One region of the Pseudomonas sp. PDM25 genome, then DNA from elsewhere that is predicted to be linked to it. Evidence: riboswitches for the same ligand, from Rfam matches in the RefSeq annotation. Region 1 holds a riboswitch; the other holds the start of a gene.

Region 1 (15,549 bases):
GCGCTGATGAGTTTCTCGTCGATCAGTTTGGCAAGCATTTCCCGGGCGTCGGCGTACAACGCCGTGGCGGCTTCACCGACCACTTCATCCGTGAGGATGCGCGGGAATTTGCCGGCCAGGTCCCAGGAGATAAAGAACGGCGTCCAGTCGATGTATTCGGCCAGGACTTTCAGGTCGATGTTGTCCAGCACCTTGGCGCCGGTAAACGTCGGTTTGACCGGCTCGTAAGTGCTCCAGTCGAACTGCGGCTTCTTGGCGATGGCCGCCGGGTAGCTCAGGCGCTCGGTGCGGGCGCTGCGGTTGGCGGTACGCTCGCGGACTTCGATGTATTCCAGGCGGGTCTTCTCGATGAACGCCGGCTTCAATTCCTTGGACAGCAATTGCGTCGCCACGCCCACGGCGCGGGAAGCGTCGGTGACGTAGATCACTGCATCGTTGCTGTATTTCGGCTCGATCTTCACCGCCGTGTGCGCTTTCGAGGTGGTCGCGCCACCGATCATCAGCGGCAGATGGAAGTCCTGGCGCTGCATCTCGCGGGCCACATGGACCATTTCATCCAGCGAAGGGGTGATGAGGCCGGACAGGCCGATGATGTCGCACTTCTGCTCCTTGGCCACTTGCAGGATTTTCTCCGCCGGGACCATCACGCCGAGGTCGACGATGTCGTAGCCGTTACAACCCAGCACAACGCCAACGATGTTCTTGCCGATGTCGTGCACGTCGCCTTTTACCGTGGCCATCAGGATTTTGCCCTTGGCTTCCGGTTTGTCGCCTTTTTCCAGTTCGATGAACGGGATCAAGTGGGCCACGGCCTGCTTCATCACGCGGGCGGACTTCACCACCTGCGGCAGGAACATTTTGCCGGCGCCGAACAGGTCGCCGACGATGTTCATGCCGGACATCAGTGGGCCTTCGATCACTTCAATCGGGCGGGCGAACGACTGACGGGATTCTTCGGTGTCTTCAACAATGTGCGTGGTGATGCCCTTGACCAGGGCATGCTCCAGACGCTTGTTGACGGGCCAGCCGCGCCATTCTTCGGTCTCGGCTTCCTTGACGCTGCCGTCGCCCTTGTACTTGTCGGCAATGGCGAGCAGGGCGTCAGTGCCTTCCTGGGTGCGATTGAGCACTACGTCTTCAACGGCGTCACGCAGCTCAGCCGGGATCTGGTCGTAGATCTCCAGCTGGCCGGCGTTGACGATACCCATGGTCAGGCCGTTGCGGATTGCATACAGCAGGAACACCGAGTGAATCGCCTCGCGCACCGGGTTGTTGCCACGGAACGAGAACGACACGTTGGACACGCCGCCCGAGGTCAGCGCGTAGGGCAGTTCGTCACGGATGTAGGCACAGGCGTTGATGAAATCCACAGCGTAGTTGTTGTGTTCTTCGATACCGGTGGCGATGGCGAAGATGTTCGGGTCGAAGATGATGTCTTCCGGCGGGAAGCCGACTTCGTTGACCAGAATGTCGTAGGAGCGTTTGCAGATTTCTTTCTTGCGCGCTTCGGTGTCGGCCTGGCCGGCTTCGTCGAAGGCCATCACCACGACTGCGGCGCCGTAGCGTTTGCACAGTTTGGCGTGATGAATGAACTGCTCGACGCCTTCCTTCATGCTGATGGAGTTGACGATGCCCTTGCCCTGGATGCACTTGAGGCCGGCTTCGATCACTTCCCACTTGGAGGAGTCGATCATGATCGGTACGCGGGAGATGTCCGGTTCACCGGCAATCAGGTTGAGGAAGGTCACCATGGCCTTCTTCGAATCGAGCATCCCTTCGTCCATGTTGATGTCGATCACCTGGGCGCCGGCTTCGACCTGTTGCAGGGCGACTTCCAGGGCTTCGGTGTAGTTATCTTCACGGATCAGACGGGCGAACTTGGCTGAACCAGTGATGTTGGTCCGCTCGCCGACGTTGATGAACAACGAGTTGCGATCGATGGTGAACGGTTCCAGGCCCGACAGGCGGCAGGCCTTTGGGATGTCCGGAATTTCACGCGGCGCATAACCGGCCACGGCCTTGGCGATGGCTTCGATGTGGCCCGGCGTGGTGCCGCAGCAACCGCCGACGATGTTGAGGAAGCCGCTTTGGGCGAATTCTTCGATGACTTTTGCGGTTTGCGCCGGCAGTTCGTCGTACTCGCCGAATTCGTTCGGCAGGCCGGCGTTCGGGTGCGCAGAAACGTGGGTGCTGGCCTTGTTCGACAGCTCTTCCAGGTACGGGCGCAATTCGCTGGCGCCGAGGGCGCAGTTCAGGCCGACCGAGATCGGCTTGGCGTGGGCCACGGAGTTCCAGAACGCTTCGGTAGTCTGGCCGGAGAGCGTACGGCCGGAGGCGTCGGTGATGGTGCCGGAGATCATGATCGGCAACTCGACGCCGAGTTCTTCGTACACGCCTTGCACCGCGAAGATCGCCGCTTTGGCGTTCAGGGTGTCGAAAATGGTCTCGATCAGAATCAGGTCGGCGCCGCCTTCGATCAGGCCTTTGGTAGCCTCGGTGTAGTTTTCCACCAGTTCATCGAAGGTCACGTTGCGATAGCCGGGGTTGTTCACGTCAGGCGACAGCGAGCAGGTGCGGCTGGTCGGGCCGAGCACGCCAGCGACGAAACGCGGCTTGTCCGGGGTTTCCAGGGTTTTGGCGTCTGCGACCTTGCGCGCCAGACGCGCGCCTTCTACGTTTAGCTCGTACGCTAGGCCTTGCATGCCGTAGTCGGCCTGGGACACCTGGGTGGCGTTGAAGGTGTTGGTTTCCAGAATGTCGGCGCCAGCATCCAGGTAGGCTTTCTCGATGGCACCAATCACGTCCGGACGCGTCAGGATCAACAGGTCGTTGTTGCCCTTGACGTCACTTGGCCAGTCGGCGAAGCGTTTGCCGCGGTAATCCTGCTCTTCAAGCTTGTAGCTCTGGATCATCGTGCCCATGCCGCCATCGAGAATCAGGATGCGCTCTTTGAGGGCGTGCTTGAGAGCTTGAAGGCGAACACTGCGATCGGACATTTGGACTACTCGGAAAGACCATGACGAAGGGGCGGGATAATAGCAAACCTGTGCGGTTTTAGAGCATGTCCCGGTTTTGCATGAATATCGCTCATGTTGGAGTGGGGTGCGGACCGGTAGAATCGCGGCGTTTTTTCATGATCGGGACCAGGGATATGTCTTATCGCGTCATCAGCATGGTTTTGCTGTTTTTAAGCTGGAGCGCTGCCGCGCAGGATTCGGTCATTTCTACTGCCATTTCCTACAGCCGCGACATACAACCGATCTTCACTGAAAAGTGTGTGGCCTGCCATGCCTGCTATGACGCCGCCTGTCAGCTCAATCTGGGCAGTGGGGAAGGGGCGGGCCGCGGTGCGACCAAGACCCTGGTCTACGACGGCGAACGCCGCCAAGCCGCAGCGCCGACCCGGCTGTTTTATGACGCTTTTGGCAAACGCGCCTGGCAGCAAAAAGGCTTTTATTCGGTGCTCGACGCCCAAGGCAACCAGGCGGCGCTGATGGCGCGCATGCTCGAGCTGGGCCACCAAACGCCGTTGCAACCCAATGCCAAACTACCGGAAGAGATCGTTCTGGGACTGAATCGGGAAACCCAGTGCGCAATGCCTGCGGAGTTCGACGGCTATGCCCGTTCTCACCCCAAAGAAGGCATGCCGCTGGCGGTTACCGGCCTGACCGATCAGCAATACCAGACGCTGCAACGCTGGCTGGCGTCCGGCGCGCCGATTGACGAGCAAGGCCTTGTGCCGAGCGCCAAGGAGGCGTTGCAGGTGGTTCTGTGGGAAAACCTGCTCAACGCCCCGGGCGCACGGCAAAGCCTGGTGGGGCGCTGGTTGTTCGAGCATTGGTTTCTCGCTCACCTGTATTTCAAGGACGGCGAGCCAGGGCATTTCTTTCAGTGGGTACGTTCGCGCACGCCGACCGGCCAGCCGATCGACCTGATCAACACCCGCCGCCCGAATGACGATCCAGGCACTCAGGTGTATTACCGCCTGTGGCCGGTGCAAGGTGTGATCGTGCAGAAGACCCACATCACTTACCCGCTGAGTCCGGCGAAGATGGCCCGGATCAAAAGCCTTTTCTATAACGGCAACTGGCAAGTCGACGCCTTGCCGGGATACGGGCCGGAGCGTCGGGCCAATCCGTTCACCACGTTCGAGGCGATCCCGGCCCAGGCGCGTTATCAATTCATGCTCGATAACGCCGAATACTTCGTCCGTACGTTTATTCGCGGCCCGGTCTGCCGCGGCCAGATCGCCACCGACGTGATCCGCGATAACTTCTGGGCACTGTTCCAGGCGCCTGAGCATGACCTTTACATCATCGATCCGAAGTATCGCGGCCAGGCCACGCCGTTGTTGGCGATGCCGGGGCAGAACGACGATGTCGGCAGCATCCTGAGCCTGTGGCGTGACTACCGCGACAAGCGTAACGAGTACGAGGCGCTACGCCGTGACAGTTACGCCGATGCGCCGGCGCCGAGTTGGTCGACCTTGTGGGCGGGTAACGATAACGCCTTGTTGACGATCTTCCGGCATTTCGACAGTGCCTCGGTGAACAAAGGCCTGATCGGTGACGTGCCGCAAACGATGTGGCTGTTTGACTTCCCGCTGCTGGAGCGCACGTATTATCAATTGGCAGTTAACTTCGACGTGTTCGGCAACGTCTCCCATCAAGCCCAGACCCGCCTGTATTTCGACCTGATCCGCAACGGTGCGGAGCAGAACTTTCTGCGCCTGATGCCTGCCGATTCGCGTGACGACTACCTCGACGACTGGTACCAGAGCGGCGGCAAATTCAAGATGTGGCTGAATTACGAAGCCATCGATAACGATAAAGAGACGGCGCTGGTGCTGGACAAAAAGGACCCGAAACGCGATTTCGCCCAGCAATTGCTGGTCCGTTACGGCGACCTCAACGCCAAGCCGGATCCGATCAATCGTTGTGACGGCGCTTATTGCTCGCGGCCGAACATCGACCTGGCCTTGCAGAGCGCCGAACAGGCGTTGAGTCGCCTGACTTCGCGTCCGGCGGCCGGGCTGAAGGTTATCGATCAGTTGCCGGAAGCGACCCTGTTGCGCATCGAAACCCAAAGCGGCAAGCGCGAGGTCTACAGCCTGCTGCGCAACCGGGCACACAGTAACGTTGCATTCCTGCTCGGTGAATCCCTGCGGTATCAGCCGGGGCTCGACACATTGACTATTTATCCGGGCGTGCTCAGCAGCTATCCGAACTTCATGTTCAACATTCCGGCCGGGCAAGTGCCTGAGTTCGTGGACGAGATGGAAAACGCCAAGGACGCCAATCGATTCGAGAAAATCGTCGAGCGCTGGGGGATTCGCCGCAGCCATCCGCAGTTCTGGTTCTACTTTCATGACTTGAACCGGTATGTCCACGAGACCGACCCGGTGGAAGAGGGCGTGCTGGACATGAACCGATATCAGAACCTCTGAGGTGCCTGTGATTCAGTGTGCTTTCCCGACAAAAATACTAGGACTTTGTACGGCGCGATGATTGGCGTAAACTGCGCCCAAGCCTGCGAGGAGTTTCCATGACCGCTATTACCATTACCGACGCCGCCCACGATTATCTGGCTGATCTGCTCTCCAAGCAGAACACCCCAGGCATCGGCATCCGCGTCTTTATCACCCAGCCTGGCACCCAGTACGCCGAAACCTGCATTGCTTATTGCAAGCCGGGCGAAGAAAAACCTGAAGACACGGCGCTGGGGCTCAAAAGCTTCACCGCTTACATCGACTCGTTCAGCGAAGCGTTCCTGGACGATGCGGTTGTCGACTACGCCACCGACCGTATGGGCGGCCAGCTCACCATCAAGGCGCCAAACGCCAAAGTACCGATGGTCAACGCCGACAGCCCGATCAACGAGCGTATCAACTATTACCTGCAAACCGAGATCAACCCGGGGCTGGCCAGCCACGGCGGTCAGGTCAGCCTGATCGATGTGGTCGAAGACGGCATCGCCGTGCTTAAGTTCGGCGGCGGTTGCCAGGGCTGCGGCCAGGCAGACGTCACCCTTCGCGAAGGCATCGAGCGCACCTTGCTCGAGCGCATTCCCGAGCTCAAGGGTGTTCGTGACGTCACCGACCATACGCAGAAAGAAAACGCCTACTACTAAGTAAGGTGTTCGCTGCAGACATAAAAAACGGCGCCCCGTGAGCGCCGTTTTTTTATGGGCGATAAATAGCCTGTGAATGACGGGATTTACCGTGGTGAAGGGATTTACTGTGGTGAGGGGATTTATCTGTGGCGAGGGGATTTATCCCCGTTGGGCCGCGAAGCGGACCCCTGCATTCTTTCAGGCGGACCTAGCAAGCAGGTTTAGCGACGGCTTCGCCGCCGAACGGGGATAAACCCCCTCACCACAGTAAATCCCTTCACTCACAGGGTTGTGCTTGGCTCAGGGCCGATACAGATGCGCATGCCCCGCGCGATACAGCGACGACTCGCTGAAGTGATCGCTACCCAACACCCGCCCCACCAAAATCAACGCCGTGCGCCGAAACCCCTTGGCTTCAACCTTCGCGGCAATGTCTTCAAGCGTCCCCACCACCCAATCCTGATCCGGCCAGGTCGCCCGGTGAATCACCGCGATCGGGCAATCCGCGCCGTAATGCGGCAGCAGTTCGGCCAGGATCTTCTCCAGATGATTGACCCCCAGATGAATCGCCATCGTCGCCCCGTGCTGCGCCAGGCTGCCAAGCTCTTCGCCGGCGGGCATCGCGGTTTTGTCGGCATAGCGAGTCAGGATCACGCTTTGCGACACGTCGGGTAGCGTCAGTTCCGCGCCCAACAGGGCCGCGCAGGCCGCCGTGGCCGTGACGCCGGGAATGATTTCAAACGGGATGTCGAGTTCGCGCAGGTAGCGGATCTGCTCGCCAATCGCACCATAAAGACTCGGATCGCCGGAGTGCACCCGGGCCACGTCCTGGCCCTTGGCATGGGCGGATTTGATCAGCTCGATGATCTGTTCCAGGTGCAGTTCGGCGCTATTGACCACCTGTTCGGCGCGATGGCCTTCCAGCACGGCGGCGGGCACCAGAGAGCCGGCATAGATGATCACCGGGCAGCTGCGAATCAGCCGTTGGCCTTTGACGGTGATCAGTTCCGGGTCGCCGGGACCTGCGCCAATGAAGTAGACGGTCATCGTCGGTTCCTGTGAGAAAAAGGGGCAGGGCAAGGCTTCAGATGAAGATTGCTCATGATCGATGGCGGGGATTATCGAGGATTTTATGCAGCGCAGGCCAATGCCAAGGTGGCCTGGGCATATTTTTGTCGTGGAATCAGCAATTTTGCCGGTGCCTGGGCCAGTTGTTCGGCCAGGGCCAGGGCGGCACTTTCCGCTACGCCGTAGCAGCCGGTGCGCTCGAACGCGATGTCCGAGCGGTGACTGAGTTGCGGTTGATAGCCGGCCAGTTGTTCGCTGCTGAAGTACATCAACGGTAACTCAAGCTGTTCGGCCAGTTCGATCAAGCCAGGTTCTTCGCGCTTCAGGTCGATGCTGGCCAGGGCCTTGATCTGGTGAAGTTCGATTTTATGAGCCTGTAACGCCTGATCGAGCAGCGCCCGCAGCGTGCTGACGGGGCAGCCGCGCTGGCAGCCCAGGCCGACCACTAAGGTCGGCGCTGTGCTGATCTCGGTCATGCGTGGTATTGACCATCGCTTTTGCGGCGGAACAACCAGGCACTGATCAGGCCCAGGGCCAGCCAGAATGCCGCGTTGGTCAACTGCGAAGCGATTTTGAACTGAGCTTCCAGGGCTTGCGGAGCCAGCATCGAGTGGACTTCCGGTTGTGGTGCGCCGATCACATGAGGAACGGCCAGGATGGCCACCCCGAGCACTTTCATCAGCCAGTGACGGCTGAACACGATCAATGCGATGCCGACCGCGGTGGAGGCAGCCGTGCCGATCCACCAGATCTGCCGTTGTGCCAAATCAGCGGCGGCAGTGCCTGGCAGCTCAGGCGGCAGACCGAGGGTCGGTGCCAGCACGAACGTCGCGTAACCAGCCAGTCCCCAAAGCAGGCCCTGGGAGGTTTTGGTCGGTGCGCGCAAGGTGTAAAGACCGGCCAGCATCAGGGCGAAACCGACCGCTACCACCAGGTTACCGCCGGTGGTGGACAGCACGCGCTGCCAGCCGTCTTCCGGCTCCCAGGCCTCAGCATCGTGGGTGTGAGCGGCGACAGCACCTGCGGCGTGTTCGTGAACTTCAACCGCGGCGGGCTCGGATTTTTCGTAAGTCTCGGCCTGCAGGATCAGCGGAGCCACCCAGAAGCTTTGCAGCAAGGTCAGCAACAGGGCGGCCAGCAGCCCGGTGAACCCTGCGGTTTGCGCGATACGCTTGATCATGTTGGCTGGTCTCAATGACACGGGAATGCAGAGCTGTGGCGGGTATCGTGAGCGGCGTTGTGCACCGCTTCTATGTGCGAGAAACCGGCGAAATACACAAGGCTGGCACCCAGGATCGACGCACACACGGCGGCGGTCAGGCGTTGAGTCAGGGTATTGGTAGTGCTGGCGGTGCTCTTATCGGTGTTGCTGCCGGTGCTGCTGATGATCGACATGGCGCTTCCCTCTGGTCTGTCAGCGGGTGATATAGAGCGCATGGAAGACCCCTGCGAGTCGGGCACGCAGAGGTTCAAACAGCGCCCGCCCACCGCGGGTTTGTTATTTAGTGATCGTAATGGTCACTTTGTGTTGCGGGCCGGTCTCCGGGCTCACGAGGGGCGCTGGCTTTCGCCTTGACCTGCAAGCATCACCTTCCCATGCCGAACTGCTGGCACAGTGGATCTGACGCTTCGCTCGCTTACCGTTGCGGGGGCAGCACCGGACTGACATGGCTTTAGAGTAAAGCACATGATTCACCGGTTTCCCGTTTCACCCTGTGAAGGGCACCCATAACAAGGCGTGTAGGAGAGCATGGGCGGGGGTTGGGCGTCAATTGGCAAGGGTTCTCGTTTGAGCTGTGGTGAGGGAATTATCTGTGGTGAGGGGATTTATCCCCGTCCGGCGACGAAGCCGTCGCAAGACCTGCTTGCGGGGTATGCCTGAGGACATGCAGGGGGCCGCTTCGCAGCCCAACGGGGATAAATCCCCTCGCCACAGATAACCCCCCTCACCACAGGGACCGCGATCAGCCCAAGGACATTGACCCGCCCCCACACGATGCGTAGCCTTGCGCTTTCGAGGTTCTTCGGCGTCTGCCGAAGCTAAGAAGGGAACGCGGTCGATGCCGCGGCTGCCCCCGCAACTGTGAACGGTGATGTTCGCTGCCACGCCACTGCAAACCCTGTGCAACGGGTTCGCGGGAAGGCGCAGCGAATGCCAGGCCCACCAGCCCGGCACACCGTCAGCCAGGAGACCTGCCTCGACACAGATTCTCACTACAACCGGGCGGGGTGATCCGGTGGCGGAACTCTTGCGCGCGCCTCCGTCGCAGCGATTGTCGTCCCGTATGCCCGCCACCTTGCCAAAGGGCATCCGATGAAAACACTGGCCAAACTCCCCGTCACCATCGTTACCGGCTTCCTCGGCTCGGGCAAAACCACCTTGCTGCGGCACATGCTCGACAACGCTCAGGGCCGTCGCATTGCGGTGATCGTCAACGAGTTCGGCGAGCTGGGCATCGACGGCGAAATCCTCAAGCAGTGCTCCATCGGTTGCACTGAAGAGGAAGCCAACGGCCGCGTCTACGAACTGGCCAACGGCTGCCTGTGCTGCACCGTTCAGGAAGAGTTCTTCCCGGTGATGCGCGAACTGGTCGCCCGTCGCGGCGAGCTCGACCACATCCTCATCGAAACCTCGGGCCTGGCCCTGCCAAAACCGCTGGTACAAGCCTTCCAGTGGCCGGAAATCCGCAGCGCCTGCACCGTTGATGCGGTGATCACCGTGGTCGACAGCCCAGCGGTCGCCGCCGGCACCTTCGCGGCTTTCCCGGACCAGGTCGATGCCCAGCGCAAACTCGACCCGAACCTGGACCACGAATCGCCGCTGCACGAACTGTTCGCCGACCAACTGGCCAGCGCCGACCTGGTGATCCTCAACAAGGCCGACCTGATCAGCCCTGAAGACCTGGCTCGCGTGCGCCTGGAAGTCGCCGAAGAACTGCCGCCAGCAGTGAAAATCATCGAAGCCAGCAGCGGTCGCGTACCACTGGACGTGCTGATCGGCCTCGGCGCCGGTTCCGAAGAGCACATCGACAGCCGTCACAGCCACCACGACCATCACCATGAAGGCGAGGAAGATCACGACCACGACGCCTTCGATTCCATTTCGATTGACCTGCCGCAAGCCGACGAAAGCCTGCTGCTGGACGTGCTGACCCAACTGGTGGTCAAGCACGGCATCCTGCGGGTCAAAGGCTTCGCGGCAATTCCGAACAAGCCGATGCGCTTGCTGATCCAGGGCGTGGGCACACGTTTCGACAAGCACTTCGACCGGCAGTGGGGCGCCGACGAAGCGCGTACCACGCGCCTGGTGTTGATCGGTCAGGAGCTGGACGCCACTCTGCTTGAAGCGCAATTGCGCGCTGCGCTCAGCGTTTAAGCCATGCACCTGCTCAGGACCCAGCCCGGCGGTTTCGTGTCGGATGACAACATTGCCGACCTTGGACAAACCCCCGCCGAGCTGGTGATCCTGTGCAGCGGCGACTCCAGCCTGGCACTGCTCGCCGAGGCGGCGCAGCAGTTGCCCGACGATTACCCCAGCGTGCGCCTGGCCAATCCGATGCAGGTGCAGAATCACGCCTCGGTCGACCTGTATGTCGACGAAGTGCTGCGCCACGCCAAGGTGATTCTGATCTCGCTGCACGGCGGTATCGCCTATTGGCGTTACGGCGTCGAGCGTCTGGTGCAACTGTCGGAGCGTGGTGTGCAGCTGATTCTGGTGCCGGGCGATGACCGCCCGGACCCGGAACTCAGCGACCTGAGTACGGTGGACGCGCAAGACCGCGATCGGCTCTGGCAGTTTCTGCGTCAGGGCGGCATGAGCAATGCCCTGGATTTTTTCCGCTGCCTTGCCAATCGTTGGCTGGATCGCGACTACGCCTGGGCCGAGCCGCAAACCCTGCCGCGCACGGCGATCTACCACCCGCACAAAAGCCCCGCTGAACTGAAGGATTGGCAAGCCGACTGGCAGGCCGGTCAACCGGTGGCGGCGGTGCTGTTCTACCGCTCGCATTTGCAGGCGGCCAACACCGGTTTTATCGATGTTTTCTGCCAGCGTTTGCAGGCCGCGGGGCTGAACCCGTTGCCGATTGCTGTGGCCAGTCTGAAAGAGCCCGGCTGCCTGACGGTGGTCGAGGACTGGCTGGATGAAGTCGAGGCCGGCGTGATTCTCAACACCACCGGCTTCGCCCAATCCAGCCCCGAAGCGCCGCATTTGCGACCGTTTCGCCGCAACATCCCGGTGATCCAGGCGATCTGCGCCCAGGACAACGAGCCCGGATGGCGCGCCAGCGAACAAGGCCTCGGCCCGCGTGATCTGGCGATGCACATCGCGCTGCCGGAACTGGATGGGCGGATCATCAGCCGACCGATCAGCTTCAAAGACCTGGCCTGGCGCAGCGAGCGCAGCCAATCCGATGTGGTCTGCTATCGGCCTGCACCTGCGCGCATGGATTTTGTCGCTGAACTGGCGCGACGCTGGATCGATCTGGCGCGGGTGCCCAACGCTGAAAAACGCATCGCCCTGATCCTCGCCAACTACCCGACCCGCGACGGGCGCATCGGCAATGGTGTCGGCCTCGACACTCCAGCCGCGGCGCTGAACATCCTGCGTGCGCTGCATAAAGAAGGTTATCCGCTACCCGCCGAATTGCCCGACACAGGCACCGCGTTGATCCAGCAATTACTCGGTGGCGTCAGCAACGACCTCGACACCCTCGACCAGCGCCCGTGTATGCAAAGCCTCGCGCTGGACGACTACAACCTGATGTTCAGCGCCTTGCCCGAATCCAATCGCCAAGCCGTGCTGGAACGTTGGGGCTCGCCCGAAAACGATCCGATGTTCCGTGGCGGGCGGATGATGATCGCCGGGCTGCGCTTTGGCCTGACCTTCGTCGGCATTCAACCGGCGCGGGGTTATCAGGTCGATCCGAGCGCGGTGTATCACGACCCGGACCTGGTGCCGCCTCACGGTTACCTGGCGTTCTATTTCTGGTTGCGTAACACCTACGGCGCCCACGGCGTGATCCACGTCGGCAAGCACGGCAACCTCGAATGGTTGCCGGGCAAAGGCGTCGGTCTGTCCGAGCATTGTTGGCCGGATGCGCTGCTTGGACCGCTGCCGAACATCTATCCGTTCATCGTCAACGATCCGGGCGAGGGCGCCCAGGCCAAGCGCCGCACGCAGGCGGTGATCATCGATCACCTGATGCCGCCGCTGACCCGCGCCGAAACGTACGGCCCGTTGCGCAACCTCGAACTACTCGCCGACGAGTATTACGAAGCGCAATTGCTCGATCCGCGCCGTGCCCGGGAATTGCAGCGCGACATCCTGCAACTGGTGCGCGAGACGCAGATCGACCGCGAACTGCAACTGGACGAAAAACTCGACAGTGATGCCGATGCGGCGATCTGGCTGCCGCGTCTGGACACCTATTTGTGCGACCTGAAAGAGTCGCAGATCCGCGACGGCCTGCATGTGTTTGGCGAGTCGCCGACCGGGCGCTTGCGCATCGATACCTTGCTGGCGTTGTTGCGCATTCCGCGGGGCGATGGGCGCGGTGCGCAATCGAGTCTGCTGCGGGCCTTGGCCAAGGCGTTCTCGTTGGGCTTCGATCCGCTGGATTGCGCGCTCGCCGAACCTTGGACCGGGCCACGTCCGATTGAACTGCAAACCCTCACCGATGAAGCCTGGCGCACAGCCGGTGATACCCGTGAACGCCTGGAACTGTTCGCCGCTCAACTGATCTCGCAGACGTTGAATACCGAGGTCGAGCCCGGCCCCTGTGGGAGCGGGCTTGCTCGCGAACGCGGAGTGTCAGTCGACATTGATTTGCCTGATCCACCGCTTTCGCGAGCAAGCCCGCTCCCACAGGAGGCGGGTTGGACCGAAGTGAGCGCCATCATCGACAGTCTGCGCGAAGTTGTCGCGCCACGGCTGGACGCCTGCGGCCCGGCGGAAATGCGCGGTCTGCTCGATGCCCTCAGCGGCCGCTTCGTGCCGGCCGGCCCCAGCGGTGCGCCGAGTCGCGGACGGCTTGACGTGCTGCCGACCGGGCGCAACTTCTACTCGGTGGACGTGCGTAACCTGCCGACCACCACCGCGTGGCGTATCGGTTTCCAGTCGGCCAACCTGATTCTTGAGCGACACCTGCAAGACCACGGCGATCACCTGCGTCAGCTCGGCTTGTCGGTGTGGGGCACTGCGACCATGCGCACCGGCGGCGACGACATTGCCCAGGCCATGGCGTTGATGGGCGTGCGCCCGGTCTGGGCCACGGGCAGTCAGCGGGTCGACGACTTCGAGATTCTGCCGCTGAGTCTGCTGGACCGTCCGCGTGTGGACGTGACCTTGCGCGTCTCCGGATTCTTCCGCGATGCCTTTGCTAATTTGATCCGTCTGTTCGACGCCGCCGTGCAAGCGGTCGCCGCGCTCGATGAGCCAGACGACCTCAACCCCCTGGCCGCCAAGGTGCGTGCCGAGCGCGAAGCGTTAATGCAATCGGGGCTGGATGAAGACGCGGCCAAGCGTCAGGCCGGTTGGAGAATTTTCGGCGCCAAACCCGGGGCTTACGGCGCGGGCGTGCAGGGCGCCATCGATGGTCGTCTGTGGCAAAGCCGTGACGATCTGGCCGAGGTTTATCTGAACTGGGGCGGCTACGCTTATGGCGGTTCTGACGAAGGCACTGCGGCGCGAGAACAGTTCGCTCAGCGCCTGAGCCAGGTGCAGGCGGTGCTGCAAAACCAGGACAACCGTGAGCACGACTTGCTCGATTCCAACGATTATTACCAGTTCCAGGGCGGCATGCTCGCCGCCGTGGAAAGCCTCAGTGGTGAAGCGGCGGCCAGTTACCATGGCGATCACAGTCAGCCGGATCTGCCGAAGATCCGCACGTTGAAGGAAGAGCTGAACCGGGTGATTCGCTCGCGGGCAGCCAATCCGAAGTGGATCGACGGCGTGAAGCGCCACGGCTATAAAGGCGCGTTTGAACTGGCGGCGACGGTCGATAACCTGTTTGCCTTCGACGCTACAACGCAGTTGATCGACGATCACCAGTACGCATTACTGGCGGATGCCTATTTGCTGGATTCGGCGACCCGGGATTTTGTTCGTGAGCATAATCCGCATGCGTTGCGCGACATGACCGAGCGGATGCTTGAGGCGCAACAGCGGGGGATGTGGAAGGCGCCGGGCGAGTATCGCGAGGCGTTGGAGAATTTGTTGCTGGACATCGAAGAAGACAGCTAATGCGCCGCAGAATCCTGTGGGAGCGAGCCTGCTCGCGATATCGGTCGACCAATCAATATTGATGTCGATTGATCCACCGCTATCGCGAGCAGGCTCACTCCCGCAAGGTACAAAGTGTGCCTGCTACCGACCATGACCGAGTATTTAAGATGACTGACACCCCCCATTTCCCGCTCTCCGCCGTGGTCGGCGCCGACGATCTCAAACTCGCCCTCTACCTGACCGCCATCGACCCGAAAATCGGCGGCGTACTCATCGAAGGCCCCCGCGGCATGGCCAAGTCAACGCTGGCCCGTGGCCTGGCGGACTTGCTCGCCAGCGGCCAATTCGTCACCTTGCCGCTCGGCGCCACCGAAGAACGGCTGGTCGGCACCCTCGACCTGGACGCCGCCCTGAGCGAGGGGCGCGCACAGTTTTCCCCCGGTGTACTGGCCAAGGCTGACGGCGGCGTGCTCTACGTTGATGAAGTCAACCTGCTGCCCGATCACCTGGTGGACCTGCTGCTGGATGTGGCCGCCAGCGGCACCAACCTGATCGAGCGGGACGGCATTTCCCATCGGCATTCGGCGAAGTTCGTGCTGATCGGCACCATGAACCCGGAAGAGGGTGAGCTGCGTCCGCAACTGCTCGACCGCTTTGGCCTGAACGTCGCCCTCAGTGGTCACACTGCACCGACCGAACGCGGCCAGATCATCCGGCGCCGGCTGGATTTCGACAGCGATCCCCACAGCTTCTGCGCCGAATGGGAAGGCCAGCAGCAGTCGCTGCGCGAACGTTGCCAGAAAGCACGCAGCGCACTGGCCAGCATCCCACTCGACGATCATGCGCTGGCGCAGATTACCGAGCGCTGCTTTGCTGCCGGTGTCGACGGCTTGCGGGCCGACCTGGTCTGGTTGCGTGCCGCGCGTGCCCACGCGGCATGGCGTGGGGTGAATGCAATCGCCTTGGAAGACATCGACGCCGTCGCCGAGTTTGCCTTGCGCCATCGCCGCCGCGAGCCATCGCCACCAGCGCCGCAACAGAGCCAGCCGCCCTCTACGCAAAATGCCAACCCGAGCGAAGGCCAGGGCCAATGGGGTGAAATGCCCGCTCAAGCGCTCCCGGTCGGCGCACGACGTGACGTGCCG
Region 2 (15,549 bases), on a different contig from region 1:
CCGACGTCGGCAAGGGCCATCCCGATTACTACCAGGACGTTGCGGCGCGGCTGGCGCTGGAAATTCCCGACGCTTTTTTCGCCGATCAATTCAACAATCCGGCCAACCCGCTGGCCCACGAATGCAGCACCGCGCCGGAGATCTGGGCGCAGACTCAGCATGACGTGGACGCCATCGTCGTCGGCGTCGGTTCGGCCGGAACACTGACCGGGCTGACTCGTTTCTTTCGACGCGTGCAACCAGAGCTGGTCATGGTGCTGGCCGATCCGGTGGGTTCGGTGATGGCCGAATACAGCCGCAGCGGCACCATGAACACGCCCGGCTCCTGGGCGGTGGAGGGCATCGGCGAGGACTTCATTCCGTCGATTGCCGACCTGTCCAGCGTCCGCCACGCCTACTCGATCAGCGACGAGGAAAGCTTCGATCATGCCCGCCAACTGTTGCGCGCCGAAGGCATACTCGGCGGCTCTTCGACCGGCACACTGCTGGCGGCGGCGCTACGTTACTGCCGCGAGCAGACCGAGCCGAAGCGGGTCGTCAGCTTCGTCTGCGACACCGGCACGCGCTATCTGTCGAAGGTCTACAACGATCAGTGGATGAACGATCAGGGCCTGCTGAAGTACAAACATTACGGCGATCTGCGCGACCTGATCTCGCGGCGCTTCGAGGATGGCCGGGTGATCAGCGTGGGCCCGGACGATACGCTGCTCACCGCGTTCCAGCGCATGCGCTTGGCCGATGTATCGCAACTGCCGGTGCTGGAGGGCGGGCAGCGGCTGGTCGGCGTGATCGACGAATCCGACATTTTGCTGGGCATGCAAGAAGATGCTTCGCACTTTCGCGCGAGCGTGGCCAGCGCGATGACCGATCAGCTGCAAACCCTGCCTCCAAGTGCCAGTCTGGCTGAACTTCGGGCAGAGCTCGACCGTGGGCTGGTGGCGATCATCGCCGACGCTTCGGGCTTCTACGGCTTGATTACTCGAGTCGACATGCTCATTCATCTACGGAGATCCCTTACATGAGTCAACACGATGAAAACGCTGTGCCACGTGCCTTCGCCACCCGTGTGATCCATGCCGGGCAAACGCCCGACCCTTCCACCGGGGCGCTGATGCCGCCGATTTACGCCAACTCCACCTATTTGCAGCAGAGCCCCGGTGTGCACAAAGGCTTCGACTACGGGCGCTCGCACAACCCGACGCGTTTTGCGCTGGAGCGTTGTGTCGCGGACCTCGAAAGCGGCACCCAGGCCTTCGCGTTCGCCTCCGGGCTGGCGGCGATCTCCACCGTGCTCGAACTGCTCGATGCGGGCTCGCACATCGTCTCCGGCAATGATTTGTACGGCGGCACCTTTCGGCTGTTCGACAAGGTGCGCAAACGCAGCGCCGGACATCGCTTCAGCTTCGTCGATCTGACTGACCTGGAGGGATTCGAAGCGGCACTGCAGCCCGACACGAAAATGGTTTGGGTCGAGACGCCAAGCAATCCCTTGCTGAGTCTGACGGACCTCGCCGCCGTCGCACGCATCTGTCGCTCGCGAGGCATCATTTGTGTCGCCGACAACACCTTTGCCAGCCCGTGGATACAACGCCCGCTGGAGCAGGGTTTCGACATCGTGCTGCACTCGACCACCAAGTACCTGAACGGCCACTCCGACGTGATCGGCGGCATCGCGGTGGTCGGACAAAACGCAGACCTGGCGGAGCGTCTGGGCTTCCTGCAGAACTCGGTAGGCGCGATCGCCGGGCCGTTCGACGCTTTCCTCACCCTGCGCGGCGTGAAGACCCTGGCGCTGCGCATGGAGCGTCACTGCAACAACGCGTTGGACCTGGCGCAATGGCTGGAGCGTCAACCGCATGTGGCGCGCGTCTATTATCCGGGCCTGCCATCGCACCCGCAGCACGCCCTGGCGCAGCGGCAGATGCGCGGTTTCGGCGGGATGATATCCCTCGACCTGAACTGCGACCTGGCCGGTGCCACGCGCTTCCTCGAGAGTGTGCGGATCTTTGCCTTGGCCGAGAGCCTGGGCGGGGTGGAAAGCCTGATCGAGCACCCTGCGATCATGACCCACGCCAGCATCCCCGCGGATACTCGTGCGCAACTCGGCATCGGCGATGCCTTGGTGCGGTTGTCCGTGGGGGTCGAGGATGTCGAAGACCTGCGCGACGACCTGGCACAGGCGCTGGCGCGGATCTGAATATCAGCAGGCAAAAAAAATCCGGAACCCTTATCGGGTTCCGGATTTTTGTGTCGAGCCGGATCAGCTGCCTTTGACAGCCTTGCCGTTGACCGTACCGTCGAGGAGCATGATGTTGTACTCCTTGCCGTCGGTTTCAACCTGTTGCAGACGAACCAGCAGGTAATCCCAGTCCTTGGCGAACCACAGGACGGTGATGCGCTTGCTTTGCGTCGGGTCGCGCACGCGTTCGACCTTGATTGCATCGATCTGGCCAGCCTTGGTGTCGACCTTTTCCGAACCCAGCACTCGGAAATCATAGGTATCGACTTCACCATCGTCGACGACTTGATAACTCATGCTTTTCTTGCCAGCGGCCACGTCGTGCTGCAGGGCGAGCTGATAAGTGGATTTGTCGACCATGCCGCGGTTGAGCGGGATCTTGACCGGGTCACCGCGATCGGTGCCGGTGACCATTTTGTTGGTCCAGTCGAAATCCAGGTCAGCTTTCTTGGCTTTGCCCAGGCCGCCACGTTCGAAGTGGTAGGACTGCGGCAGCATGGTGTCCTTGTCCAGCGTCAGGGTGCTTTCTTCGGTCAGGCTGGCGATCATCATCGAGGCCTTGAAACTGAGCTTCCAGGCGCCGTTGGCTTGCTTGGTCAGGCTTCGTTCAGCGGTGCCGCTCATGGGCAACTGCTTCCAGTCAGCGGTATAGCTGGCGGAGAAAGGTTGAAGTTCTGCAGCCTGCGCAAATGGCAGTGCGAGCAGAGCGCAAGCGAAGAGCAGGGCACGACGCATAAAATCTCCTAGGTTCGAATCAAGTGGCCGCTGGCCGCGAGTAACTTTCCATCCAGTAAAGCACCTTGCTCGCCGAGTGATAAACGACCTTCGGCAAACCAGCGTACAGCCAACGGGTAGATCAGGTGTTCCTGTGTATGAACTCGCTGCGCCAGACTTTGCGGCGAATCGTGCAACTCTACCGGTATTACTGCCTGTACGACCAGTGGTCCGCCATCGAGTTCCTCGGTGACGAAGTGCACGGAACAGCCGTGCTCGGTGTCGCCGGCCTCCAGCGCGCGCTGATGGGTGTGTAACCCTTTGTATTTGGGTAGCAGCGAAGGATGGATGTTGAGCAGGCGACCCGCGTAGTGGCGCACGAAGTCAGCGCTGAGAATGCGCATGAAACCGGCCAGTACCACGAGTTTGGGGTTGAACGCGTCGATCTGTTCGATCAGCGCGGCATCGAAGGCCTCGCGGCCTTCGAAAGCCTTGTGATCCAGGGTGCGGGTGTCGATACCCGCGTCCCTGGCGCGTTGCAGGCCGTAGGCGTCGGCGCGGTTGGAAATCACCGCAGCGATGCGGACCGGGCTGTCGCCGGTCCGCGTGCTGTCGATCAAGGCCTGCAAGTTACTGCCGGTGCCGGACAACAGCACCACCACATCACAGGTCTGGGACATCAATGAGCCTTGAGGTTCTTCAGTTCAACCTGAGCCGCGCCTTCGGCAGCGGTGGAGATCTGACCGATGACCCAAGGCTGCTCGCCGGCTTCACGCAGGACGTTCAGCGCAGTTTCAACGTGCTCTTGAGCAACGCAGATGACCATGCCCACGCCGCAGTTCAGCACGCGGTGCATTTCGTTTTCGTCGACGTTGCCTTTCTCTTGCAGCCAGTCGAACACCGCAGGACGGGTCCAGCTCGCGACGTCAACCACCGCTTGTGCGCCTTTTGGCAGAACGCGCGGGATGTTGTCCAGCAGGCCACCACCGGTGATGTGGGCCATGGCTTTGACCGCGCCGGTTTCCTTGATCAGCTTGAGCAGCGGCTTCACGTAGATACGGGTCGGAGCCATCAGCAGGTCGGTCAGCGGTTTGCCGTCGAGCTGGATGTTTTCGATGTCGGCACCGGACACTTCGATGATCTTGCGGATCAGCGAGTAGCCGTTGGAGTGCGGGCCGGAAGACGGCAGGGCGAGCAGGGCATCGCCGGCAGCGACTTTGGAACCGTCGATGATTTCGGATTTTTCCACGACGCCGACGCAGAAGCCGGCCAGGTCGTAGTCTTCGCCTTCGTACATGCCAGGCATTTCAGCGGTTTCGCCGCCAACCAGGGAGCAGCCGGACAATTCACAGCCAGCGCCAATGCCGGTCACGACCTGGGTCGCGGTTTCGACGTTGAGTTTGCCGGTGGCGTAGTAGTCGAGGAAGAACAGCGGCTCGGCGCCGCAGACCACCAGGTCGTTCACGCACATGGCAACCAGGTCGATGCCGATGCTGTCGTGCTTGTTCAGGTTCAGCGCCAGACGCAGCTTGGTGCCGACACCGTCAGTACCGGAAACCAGCACGGGCTGCTTGTAGCCGGCCGGGATTTCGCAGAGGGCGCCGAAACCGCCCAGGCCGCCCATGACTTCCGGGCGCGCAGTGCGCTTGGCGACGCTCTTGATGCGTTCGACCAATGCTTCACCGGCGTCGATGTCTACACCGGCGTCCTTGTAGCTCAGGGAGGGTTGCTTGCTCATGATCCAGGCCTTTAGGGGGGATTCAGGGGTAACGACCGAGTCCAGTGGGACCACCGAAACTGACGAAGGCGATTGCCATCCGCGAATTTCAGGGTGCCCGGCTGTTGCCGGTCTGCGAAGGCGCGCGATTTTATCAGGCTTGAGGGGCAGCGGCCATCCTCACGCCGACGGCAGGGGCATATCCGCTTAAAAAAACCTTCATTGCCCGTGTTGGCCGCATCCTTCATGGCTGTATAAGGTATCGCTATTAACCGTCTATCGTTAGGACAGTGCAAAAACTTACCAGGGTCAGGTGAATGTTTTGCTGGGGGGCGTGGTCACAGCCTTGCTCAATCCGGTTCACGCGGCCTGTTCCAGCCGCTCTTGTCGTCAGGAATCCTCCATGCGTTTTTTTTCTAGATTTTTGTTTGCCGGCTGTATGTCATTGGTCAGCCTGGCGAGTCATGCCGAAACCGTCAAAAATCTGTATCAGGTGCGTCAGCCTGTCAGTGGTCAAACCCCGGAAGTGCGCGATCAAGCGACCCAGCAAGCGCTGGATACGCTGGTGTTGCGTCTGACCGGCGATCCCAAGGCTGCGCAAAGTCCCGGGTTGGCGGCGCTGCGCAAGGACCCGCAGCAAATCATCAGTCAGTACGGCTTTGACGCCGGCCCGCCGGAAGTGCTGAAGGTCGATTTCGACCCAGCCTCCACCGAGCAAGCGTTGCGTCGTGCCGGGCTGTCGTTGTGGGGGGCGAACCGGCCTTCGATCCTCGGCTGGTGGTTGAACGATTCCACCGAGGGTTCAAGCCTGGTCGGTGATGGCCAGGCCAGTGCTGCACCGCTACGTCGAGCAGCACAACACCGTGGTCTGCCGCTGCGCCTGCCGCTGGCCGATCTGAGTGAGCAGATCGTCGCCACTGCGCCGAATCTGGAAGGTACGGACGCGACGCCACTGCGCGGGGTATCGGAGCGTTACAGCGCTGACGCCTTGCTCGCGGTGCATGCCCGTGAAGAGGGCGGACAGTGGCAGGCCAAGTGGCATTTGTGGCTCGGCGACCAGAAGGAGGCGGGCAGCGTGCAGGGCGCGGATCAGGCCGCGGTGGCCGATGCGGTGATGCTGGCGGTCAGCGAGCGTCTGGCGCCGCGGTTTGTCGTCAAGCCGGGTGCTTCGGGCGAACAATTGCTCGAAGTGCAGGGCATGAACCTGGAACACTACGCGACGCTTGGGCGTTTGCTGGAACCGTTTGGTGCGCGCCTGCAAAGTGTCGACGGCGACCGGATTCTCTATCGGGTCAATGGCAGCGCCGAACAGTTGAAGGCGCAATTGTCGCTGGCCAGGTTGCAGGAAGTTCCTGCAGGTGAGGCGCCAGCCCCCACCGCACCCGTTCAACCTGCCGCCGCCGGTTCGGCTCCGGCCGTAGCACCAGCGCCGGCACCGATGCCGCAATTGCGTTTCCGTTGGTAAGTTTTTCTTTCTTTATATAGATGCATATGGAGTTGTACATGGCCGATACGCGGCGTTGGTTCTGGTTGGGTGGGGTGGTTCTGCTCTGCGTGTTTGTCTGGCTGTTGCATCCGATCCTGACGCCGTTTCTGGTGGCGCTGCTGTTGGCTTATCTGTTCGATCCATTGGTGGATCGGCTGGAGAAGGCCGGCCTTTCTCGGACGTGGGGCGTGGTGGCGGTGTTTGCGCTGTTTACCTTGATCTTCACGACACTGCTGGTGGTGTTGGTGCCGATGCTCGCCAAGCAGCTGTTTCGCTTGTACGAATTGGCGCCGCAGATGCTCGACTGGTTGCAGCACACCGCACTGCCGTGGGCGCAATCGAAATTCGGACTCTCGGATAATTTCTGGAAATTCGACAAGCTCAAGGCGGCAATCAGCGAGCACATGGGCCAGACCACTGACATTGTCGGGGTCGTGCTGAGTCAGGCGACGGCTTCCGGGCTGGCGCTGATCGGTTGGTTGGCGAATCTGGTGCTGATCCCGGTGGTGAGTTTCTATTTGCTGCGGGACTGGGACCTGATGATGGCGAAGATCCGCGGTCTGCTGCCCCGTGATCGCGAAGAGCGCGTTGTGATCCTGGCGGGTGAATGCCATGAAGTGCTGGGTGCATTCGTGCGCGGGCAGTTGCTGGTGATGGTGGCGCTGGGCGTGATCTACGCGGCGGGCCTGATGTTGGTTGGGCTGGAACTGGGGCTGTTGATTGGGATGATTGCCGGTCTGGCGGCGATCGTGCCGTACATGGGGTTCGTTATCGGGATCGGTGCTGCCTTGATTGCCGGTCTGTTCCAGTTCGGTGGCGATCTGTATCCCATGATCGGAATCGTCGCGGTGTTCATGGTGGGTCAGGCGCTGGAAGGCATGGTGCTGACGCCATTGCTGGTGGGGGACCGGATCGGTCTGCACCCGGTGGCGGTGATCTTCGCGATTCTGGCCGGGGGCGAGCTGTTCGGTTTTACCGGTGTGCTGCTGGCGCTGCCGGTGGCGGCGGTGATCATGGTGCTGGTGCGCCATGTGCATGATTTGTATAAAGATTCTGATATGTACAGCGGTGTTGATGAGCCCGAGATTTAAGAGGGCCTGATCAAACATCGCGGGCAGCCTGGTTCATTGCCAGGTTGACCCGAATCCCTCACGCGGCTGTCACATGCGCCGCCAAAGAAACTGGCATAAAACCAGTGTGTTAACGCAAACCTTTGATTTTGCTTGTGGTCTGTCGCATTGTGCGACCCGCCTCACGGGTATAAACTTCGCAAACTTTACACAGAGGCCACTAACGGTTCCTTTGGAACTGTTCAGTCAGCATGAAACCGATTCAGCTGCCCCTAGGTGTGCGTCTGCGTGATGACGCTACCTTTATCAATTACTATCCAGGCGCCAATGCCGCTGCACTCGGCTATGTCGAGCGGCTATGCGAAGCCGACGCCGGCTGGACCGAAAGCCTGATTTATCTCTGGGGCAAGGACGGGGTAGGGCGTACGCACTTGTTGCAGGCGGCCTGCCTGCGCTTCGAGCAATTGGGGGAGCCGGCGGTGTATTTACCGTTGGCCGAACTGCTTGATCGCGGCATCGCCATCCTCGACAACCTCGAACAGTACGAACTGGTCTGCCTGGATGATTTGCAGGCGGTGGCCGGTCGGGCGGATTGGGAAGAGGCGTTGTTCCATCTGTTCAACCGTCTGCGTGACAGCGGTCGACGTCTGCTGATCGCTGCATCGACATCCCCGCGTGAGCTGCCGGTGAAGCTGGCAGACCTCAAATCCCGTCTGACGTTGGCGCTGATCTTCCAGATGCGTCCGCTCTCCGACGAAGACAAATTGCGTGCCTTGCAACTGCGCGCCTCTCGTCGCGGCCTGCACTTGACCGATGAAGTCGGGCATTTCATTTTGACCCGCGGTACGCGCAGCATGAGTGCGCTCTTCGAGCTGCTTGAGCGTCTCGATCAGGCTTCCCTTCAAGCTCAACGCAAGCTGACCATTCCCTTTCTGAAAGAAACGCTTGGCTGGTAACAAAAGCCGGTAAAGCCAAGGCCCTGGCGGGTTTCGGCATCTTTCAGGCGTCAAGAATTCCGCTTTCCTACAGGGCTGCAGGCTGCGCGAACGTCTAAAACGGGCTTAAGCGCTTAGATGTAAACGCGAAACCAAGAAGTCACATAAAGATCGATTGAATTTGCAAATGAGGTCGATAGTAGGCATAGTCTCGGCTTCTTTAGAACTATCAGCCACGGTCGTGCCCATGCTAAATCGCTTTGCACCCCTCGTGCCTCTCGCACTCGTCACCCTGTTGTTCGGTTGCGCTGCTCACTCTCCAGTGTCCCAGCAAGAGCAACAACAGCAGGTTAAAAATTCTGCTACCGCTCAATCTTCCGCTCTTTATCAGCAAGCTCTTTTCCAGGAAGAAGCGGCCACCGATAAAGAACTGGCAGACTTCGCCGGCGGCAAGTCGTACCAGCTTCCGGTTCTGGCCGACAGCATCCTCGAACGCGGCATGTCCCTGATCGGTACCCGTTACCGTTTCGGCGGCACCTCCGAAGCTGGCTTTGATTGCAGCGGCTTCATCGGTTACCTGTTTCGTGAAGAAGCCGGCCTGAACCTGCCACGCTCCACTCGCGAAATGATCAACGTCGACGCTCCGCTGGTTTCTCGCAGCAAGCTGGAGCCGGGCGACTTGCTGTTTTTCGCCACCAATGGCCGTCGCGGCCGCGTCAGTCACGCCGGGATCTACCTGGGTGACAACCAGTTCATCCATTCCAGCAGCCGCAAAAGCGGTGGTGTCCGGATCGATAACCTGGGCGACAGCTACTGGAGCAAGACCTTCATCGAAGCCAAGCGCGCACTCGCGATGGCACCGACTGCGGCCCCGATCGTCACGGCGCGCAAGTAAGCGGACTTTTTGTAAGGTGAACTTAAAGTCTTACTTGAAGTTTGCCGCGTAGCAGCTAGAATCCGATCTATTATTGATGGCAAACCGCCTGCGTCCTGCGCAGGCGGTTTTCTTTTCTGCGCCCCCTGCAGAAAAAGCCGCAGCCAGATCAGGATGCTCTGCATATGTCGATGTCGGCCCGCCTCGCAATCATGTTCTTCGCAGCGCTGCTCAGCGCCTGCGCCAGCCGTACACCGCCACCTGCGCCGGTGGTTCGCGCACCCATTATTTTCAGTTCCTCCCAAGCATTCTCCCCTGAGGCAGAAGACGTCTTGTTCCGCGCGCTCGGCCTGGTGGGCACGCCGTATCGCTGGGGTGGCAACACGCCGGATTCGGGTTTCGATTGCAGCGGGCTGATCGGTTATGTCTACCGTGACGTCGCCGGCATCTCTCTGCCGCGTACCACGCGCGAGATGATCAGCATGCAGGCGGCCAGCGTGGGCAAGGAAGGCCTGCAAACCGGTGACCTGATCTTCTTCGCCACCAATGGCGGTTCCCAGGTCAGTCACGCCGGGATCTACGTCGGCGAAGGTCGCTTCGTCCATGCACCGGCCACCGGTGGCACGGTGAAGCTCGATAGCTTGTCCAAAGCTTACTGGCAGAAAGCCTATCTGAGCGCCAAGCGCGTCTTGCAACCTGAGCACTTGGCACGCAATCCCTAAATGGCAGAGGTTGTCATGACCGCTCGCACACTCAATCTCGACGATTCCCTGTATCAATACCTGCTCGACGTTTCCCTGCGCGAAACGCCGTTACTCAAGCGTTTGCGTGACGAAACCCAGGCGCTGCCCATGGCTCGCTGGCAGGTGGCACCGGAGCAGGGGCAATTCCTCGCGCTATTGGTGAAACTCACCGGTGCCAAGCGTTTGCTGGAAATCGGCACCTTCACCGGTTACAGCGCCTTGTGCATGGCGGCTGCATTGCCGGATGACGGTTCGTTGATCTGCTGTGACATTCCCGGTGACTACAACGCCACCGCGCGCCGTTACTGGCAGGAAGCGGGGCTTGCCGAGCGGATCGATCTGCGTCTGGCCCCCGCGCTGGAAACCCTGGCTCAGCTGGATCAGCCAGAGTCATTCGACCTGATCTTCATCGATGCCGACAAAGCCAACTACCCACGCTATCTGGAGCACGCATTGCGACTGCTGCGCGTCGGCGGTCTGGCGGTGTTTGATAACACGCTGTGGAGTGGTCGGGTGCTTGAGGACAATCCCGAGAGCGAAGACACCCGGGCCATTCAGGCGCTCAATCGCGCCTTGAAGGATGACTCGCGTGTGGATTTGTCGTTGTTGCCGTTGGGGGATGGCCTCACGCTGTGTCGCAAGCGTTGAGCGCGGTTATTGTGGGAGCGGGCTTGCTCGCGAAGACGGTGTAACAGTCAACAAAGATGCTGAATGTCATGACCTCTTCGCGAGCAAGCCCGCTCCCACAAGTGATGTGAGTATCAGTTATTGGGTAGCAGAAACCCGCCACACCTTGTTGCCCACGTCATCCGCCACCAACAAATCACCCTGCCGGTCAATCACCACGCCTACCGGCCGGCCCATGGCTTTTTCCTCGTTGTTGAGGAAACCGGTGAGCACATCCATCGGCGGCCCGCTCGGTTTCCCTGAGCTGAACGGTACGAAAATCACTTTGTAGCCACTGTGCGGTTTACGGTTCCATGAGCCGTGCTGGCCGATGAATGCTCCTTCCTTGAATTGCGCTGGCAGTCTGTTGCCTTCAGCAAACGTCAGGCCCAACGAGGCGGTATGCGGGCCGACCGCGTAGTCCGGCGCAATGGCCTTGGCCACTAGGCCGGGGTTTTGCGGCTCGACGCGAACGTCGACGTGCTGACCGTAATAACTGTAAGGCCAGCCGTAGACCCCGCCGTCCTTCACTGACGTGATGTAGTCCGGCACCAGATCGCTGCCGATTTCGTCGCGCTCGTTGACCGCCGTCCACAATGCGCCGCTCCGGGGTTCCCAGGCCAGCCCGTTTGGATTGCGAATCCCCGAGGCGAAGATTCGATGGTTGCCGGTGGCGCGATCCACTTCCCAGATTGCCGCGCGACCTTCCTCCTGATCCATACCGTTTTCACCGACGTTGCTGTTCGAGCCCACGGTGACATACAGCTTGCTGCCGTCCTTGCTGGCGATGACGTTTTTGGTCCAGTGGTGATTCAGCGTGCCGCCCGGCAGGTCGATCACCTTCATCGGCTGCGACTTGATTGCCGTCTCGCCGTTTTCATAGTGGAAGCGCAGCAAGCGGTCCGTGTCGGCGACGTACAGGTCATCGCCGACCAAGGTCATGCCGAAGGGTGAGTTGAGGTTTTCCAGGAACACCGTGCGGGTTTCGGCGATGCCGTCGTGGTCCTTGTCCCGCAGCAGCGTGATGCGGTTCGGGCTCGGTACGCCGGCGCCGGCACGGCCCATGACTTTGCCCATGACCCAGCCACGAACGCCTTTGCCGTCATCGGGTTTGGGTGGTGCGTTGGTTTCGGCGACCAAGACGTCGCCGTTGGGCAATACGTAGAGCCAGCGCGGGTGATCGAGACCGTCGGCAAATGCCGCCACCTGAGTGCCTGTCGCGGCGATGGGTTTCGCACCGTCCGGCCAGCCAATCGCCGGGGCGATGTTCACCGTCGGGATCAGGGTCTTGTTCGGTTCTGGCAGCTTGGGCGATGGGCCGGTGCCGTCGGAGACTTGCAGCCTGGCGGTTTCACCACAGGCCGCAAGCCCTCCGGCGAGCACGATGGCGAGAGCGAGCGGGGGCTTGCGCATGCTGATCTTCCCTAATGAATGCATTGACCTAATCAATAGAGAAGCGCAGGTGCGCGATGGTTCAACCGGTCAGCCGCGGGCTTCCTTGAACAGCACGGCTATGCCGGGGTGATAGTTGCCGGCTTCGTTGCGCAACTTGCGATAGGCATAGGGGAAGTACCAGGCCACCGCGCAGGTGTGTTCTTTTTGCAGATCGTCGACCATGTCCTGGAGTTCTTCCGGGGTGGCGCTATGTTGGGCTTTTTGCGGCGCAACGAACAGGCAGCCGAGTTTCAGGTCGCTGGCGTAGCTGATGCGTTTGGCCTCGCTGGTGATGTCCTGCAATGCTTGAGTCAGGTTCAGGCTGTTGACGCGTGGCCAGCGTTGCGTCGCCTGAAGGTAAGCGCGTTCTTCGCTGGTCGCGATAAACAGATCGGCGCGGCCATTGCGTTCGCCTTCCTCGACCTGTTTGCGGGTCGGTGTTTGTTGCAACGTGACCATTTCCGCCATCCAGGCCGCGGCGGAAAGCAGGCTCAGGTTGGCTTTTTCGTCGTACCAGTAAGGCGTGTCATTATCGCCGCGCACGGCGTTGTAGCGGTCGATACAGTCAAACCAGCGTTCCAGCACCGGGCGCAGGAATTCCAGCTTCGGATTGCTGATGATCATGCCTTGCATGTGGCTCACCCTTGTTATTGTGTTGTGAGATTGTGGCTCTTTGATATCACTGCTGAGAGTGTGGCACAAGATTGGCGTCAGATAATTGATCGGCGGCAGTTATTCGCTCGCAGGCTGCCCGTCTTCAATTGACGCTCCATCCCCAACCCTCTAACCTTCGCGGCTTGTTTCAGGTGCTCTGTGACCCTGGTCGACAGAGTGAAACAGGGAAGCCGGTGAGTGACTCTCTTCAAGCGACGAAGAGCCATGATCCCGGCGCTGCCCCCGCAACGGTAAATGAGTGAAGGCTGCGCCTTGAGCCACTGTGTCGTCGACATGGGAAGGCGCGCAGTCAGGCAAATCGCCGCTCATGAGCCCGGAGACCGGCCTGATCCATCCAGCGGCATCACGGTGGGCGATGCCAGGCTTCTTGCCGTCTATTCTTGTGCCTGCCCGCCGTTATCCAGCCTCAACGGAGAGCTCCCCATGACTGATACCCCCGATCGTGACGAACGTCATCTGGCGCGCATGCTGCGCAAAAAAGCCGTGATCGACGAACGCATCGCCAATTCCCCGAATGAATGCGGCCTGCTGCTGGTGCTGACCGGCAACGGCAAAGGCAAAAGCAGCTCGGCCTTCGGCATGCTCGCCCGGTCCATGGGCCACGGCATGCAGTGTGGCGTGGTGCAGTTCATCAAGGGGCGCAGCAGCACCGGCGAAGAACTGTTCTTCCGGGGCTTCCCGGAACAGGTGCGTTTTCATGTGATGGGCGAGGGCTTCACCTGGGAAACCCAGGATCGCCAGCGTGACATCGCCGCCGCTGAAGCCGCGTGGGCGGTGTCGCGCGAATTGCTGCGTGATCCGTCGATCGGCCTGGTGGTGCTGGATGAATTGAACATTGCACTCAAGCACGGCTATCTGGATCTCGATCAGGTGCTCAGCGACTTGCAGGCCCGTCCGCCGATGCAGCATGTGGTGGTGACCGGTCGCGGCGCCAAGCCGGAGATGATCGAGCTGGCCGACACCGTCACCGAAATGGGCGTGATCAAGCACGCGTTCCAGGCCGGGATCAAAGCGCAAAAAGGCGTCGAGTTGTGAGCTGCACTTTATGAATAGCCATCGTCAATGCCCGGCGGTATTGATTGCCGCACCGGCCTCCGGTCAGGGCAAGACCACCGTCACCGCCGCGCTGGCCCGTTTGCATCGCAATCAGGGGCGCAAAGTGCGCGTGTTCAAATGCGGCCCGGACTTTCTTGACCCGATGATTCTCGAGCGCGCCAGCGGTGCGCCGGTGTATCAACTGGACATGTGGATGGTCGGCGAGCAGGAAAGTCGTCGGCTGTTGTGGGAAGCCGCCGGCGAAGCCGATCTGATCCTCATCGAAGGCGTCATGGGGCTGTTCGACGGCACGCCGTCGAGTGCTGATCTGGCGCGGCACTTCGGTGTGCCGGTGCTCGGTGTGATCGACGGCACTGCCATGGCCCAGACCTTTGGCGCACTGGCGTTGGGGCTGGCAAAGTATCAGCCGGACTTGCCGTTTGCCGGTGTGCTGGCCAACCGCGTCGGCACCCTGCGTCACGCGCAATTACTGGAAGGCAGCCTCACTGAAGGCTTGCGCTGGTACGGCGCCTTGTCCCGGGAAACCGGGATCGAATTGCCGAGTCGGCATCTCGGGCTGGTTCAGGCCAGTGAGTTGAACGATCTTGACCTGCGTCTCGATGCAGCGGCCGATGCGCTGGCCAGCAGTTGCGAGGTCGCGCTGCCACCGGCGGTGGAATTCGCCGCGCCTGATGTGATCGCTGCAGAACCGTTGCTGGCCGGTGTGCGTATCGCCGTGGCCCGTGACGAAGCGTTTGCCTTCACCTACGGTGCAAGCCTGGATTTGCTGCGAGCGATGGGCGCCGAGTTGTCGTTTTTCTCACCGATCCGTGACGCGCAATTGCCGGAGGCAGACAGCCTCTATCTGCCGGGCGGTTATCCCGAATTGCACCATGTAGCGCTGTCACAGAACACCACGATGCTGGCCGCCATCCGCGCTCACCATGCGGCGGGTAAACCGTTGTTGGCCGAGTGCGGCGGCATGCTGTATCTGCTCGATTCGTTGACCGATGTCGAGGGCACTCGTGCTGAACTGGTCGGCTTGCTGGCGGGGGATGCGGTGATGCAAAAGCGTCTGGCCGCGTTGGCGTTGCAGGCAGTCGAGTTGCCAGAAGGTTTGTTGCGTGGGCACACCTATCACCATTCGTTGACCAGCACTGAACTTGAGCCGATTGCTCGTGGGCTGAGCCCGAATGGTGGGCGTGGGGCGGAGGCGGTTTATCGTGAGGGGCGGATGACGGCTTCTTATGTGCACTTTTATTTTCCGTCCAATCCTTCGGCGATTGCCGCATTGTTTGCGCCTGACCTTGAGGCCGCCTTCGCGAGCAAGCCCGCTCCCACAGGGGGCCGCGTTTCTTCAGGCAGCACACCTTCCACTGTGGGAGCGGGCTTGCTCGCGAAGAGGCCATGACTGACAACGCATTCAGCCAAGCCGAACGCGAAGCGGTCTACCGAGCCATCGGCGAACGCCGCGACATGCGTCATTTCAGCGGTGGCACGGTCGAGCCCGAGTTGCTGCGGCGCCTGCTCGAAGCCGCGCATCAGGCGCCGAGTGTCGGCCTGATGCAGCCCTGGCGGTTCATCCGCATCAGCGATCGAACCCTGCGCGGCAAGATCCAGTCACTGGTGGAAGAAGAACGCATCCGCACCGCCGAAGCCCTCGGCGAGCGCACCGACGAATTCATGAAGCTGAAAGTCGAAGGCATCAACGACTGCGCCGAGGTGCTGGTCGCGGCGCTGATGGATGATCGCGAGCGTCATATCTTCGGCCGTCGCACGATGCCGGAAATGGACATGGCCTCGCTATCCTGCGCGATTCAGAACCTCTGGCTGGCCTCCCGCGCTGAAGGATTGGGCATGGGCTGGGTCTCGCTGTTCGAGCCGCAAGCACTGGCGGACTTGCTGGGTTTGCCCGCCGGAGCCAAGCCCTTGGCCGTTCTTTGCCTGGGGCCGGTCAAGGA

Evidence for each region. A riboswitch is a leader RNA that binds a small molecule or an ion and turns the genes downstream of it on or off. The one in region 1 is predicted to bind cobalamin.
Region 2: linked by a shared signal. The riboswitch ahead of cobO (cob(I)yrinic acid a,c-diamide adenosyltransferase) and the one ahead of cobW (cobalamin biosynthesis protein CobW) in region 1 are both predicted to bind cobalamin.

The regions. Positions count from the first base shown of each region.
Region 1 covers NZ_JAHUWL010000006.1:270,076-285,624, reverse strand. Annotated here, with positions in the region: gene metH (methionine synthase) at 1-2,996, opposite strand, end outside; gene KW848_RS13600 (fatty acid cis/trans isomerase) at 3,152-5,446, shown strand; gene nfuA (Fe-S biogenesis protein NfuA) at 5,545-6,129, shown strand; gene cobM (precorrin-4 C(11)-methyltransferase) at 6,412-7,158, opposite strand; gene KW848_RS13585 (cobalamin biosynthesis protein) at 7,242-7,655, opposite strand; gene KW848_RS13580 (CbtA family protein) at 7,652-8,359, opposite strand; gene KW848_RS13575 (CbtB domain-containing protein) at 8,371-8,574, opposite strand; cobalamin riboswitch at 8,695-8,924, opposite strand; cobalamin riboswitch at 9,180-9,395, shown strand; gene cobW (cobalamin biosynthesis protein CobW) at 9,494-10,555, shown strand; gene cobN (cobaltochelatase subunit CobN) at 10,559-14,422, shown strand; gene KW848_RS13560 (ATP-binding protein) at 14,572-15,549, shown strand, end outside.
Region 2 covers NZ_JAHUWL010000007.1:8,656-24,204, forward strand. Annotated here, with positions in the region: gene KW848_RS14395 (pyridoxal-phosphate dependent enzyme) at 1-1,022, shown strand, start outside; gene KW848_RS14400 (cystathionine gamma-synthase) at 1,019-2,197, shown strand; gene KW848_RS14405 (DUF3108 domain-containing protein) at 2,261-2,974, opposite strand; gene purN (phosphoribosylglycinamide formyltransferase) at 2,983-3,633, opposite strand; gene purM (phosphoribosylformylglycinamidine cyclo-ligase) at 3,633-4,691, opposite strand; gene KW848_RS14420 (DUF2066 domain-containing protein) at 5,074-6,135, shown strand; gene KW848_RS14425 (AI-2E family transporter) at 6,174-7,247, shown strand; gene hda (DnaA regulatory inactivator Hda) at 7,478-8,182, shown strand; gene KW848_RS14435 (C40 family peptidase) at 8,409-9,056, shown strand; gene KW848_RS14440 (C40 family peptidase) at 9,221-9,757, shown strand; gene KW848_RS14445 (O-methyltransferase) at 9,773-10,426, shown strand; gene KW848_RS14450 (sorbosone dehydrogenase family protein) at 10,544-11,857, opposite strand; gene KW848_RS14455 (hypothetical protein) at 11,927-12,511, opposite strand; cobalamin riboswitch at 12,666-12,897, shown strand; gene cobO (cob(I)yrinic acid a,c-diamide adenosyltransferase) at 12,977-13,588, shown strand; gene KW848_RS14465 (cobyrinate a,c-diamide synthase) at 13,599-14,999, shown strand; gene bluB (5,6-dimethylbenzimidazole synthase) at 14,996-15,549, shown strand, end outside.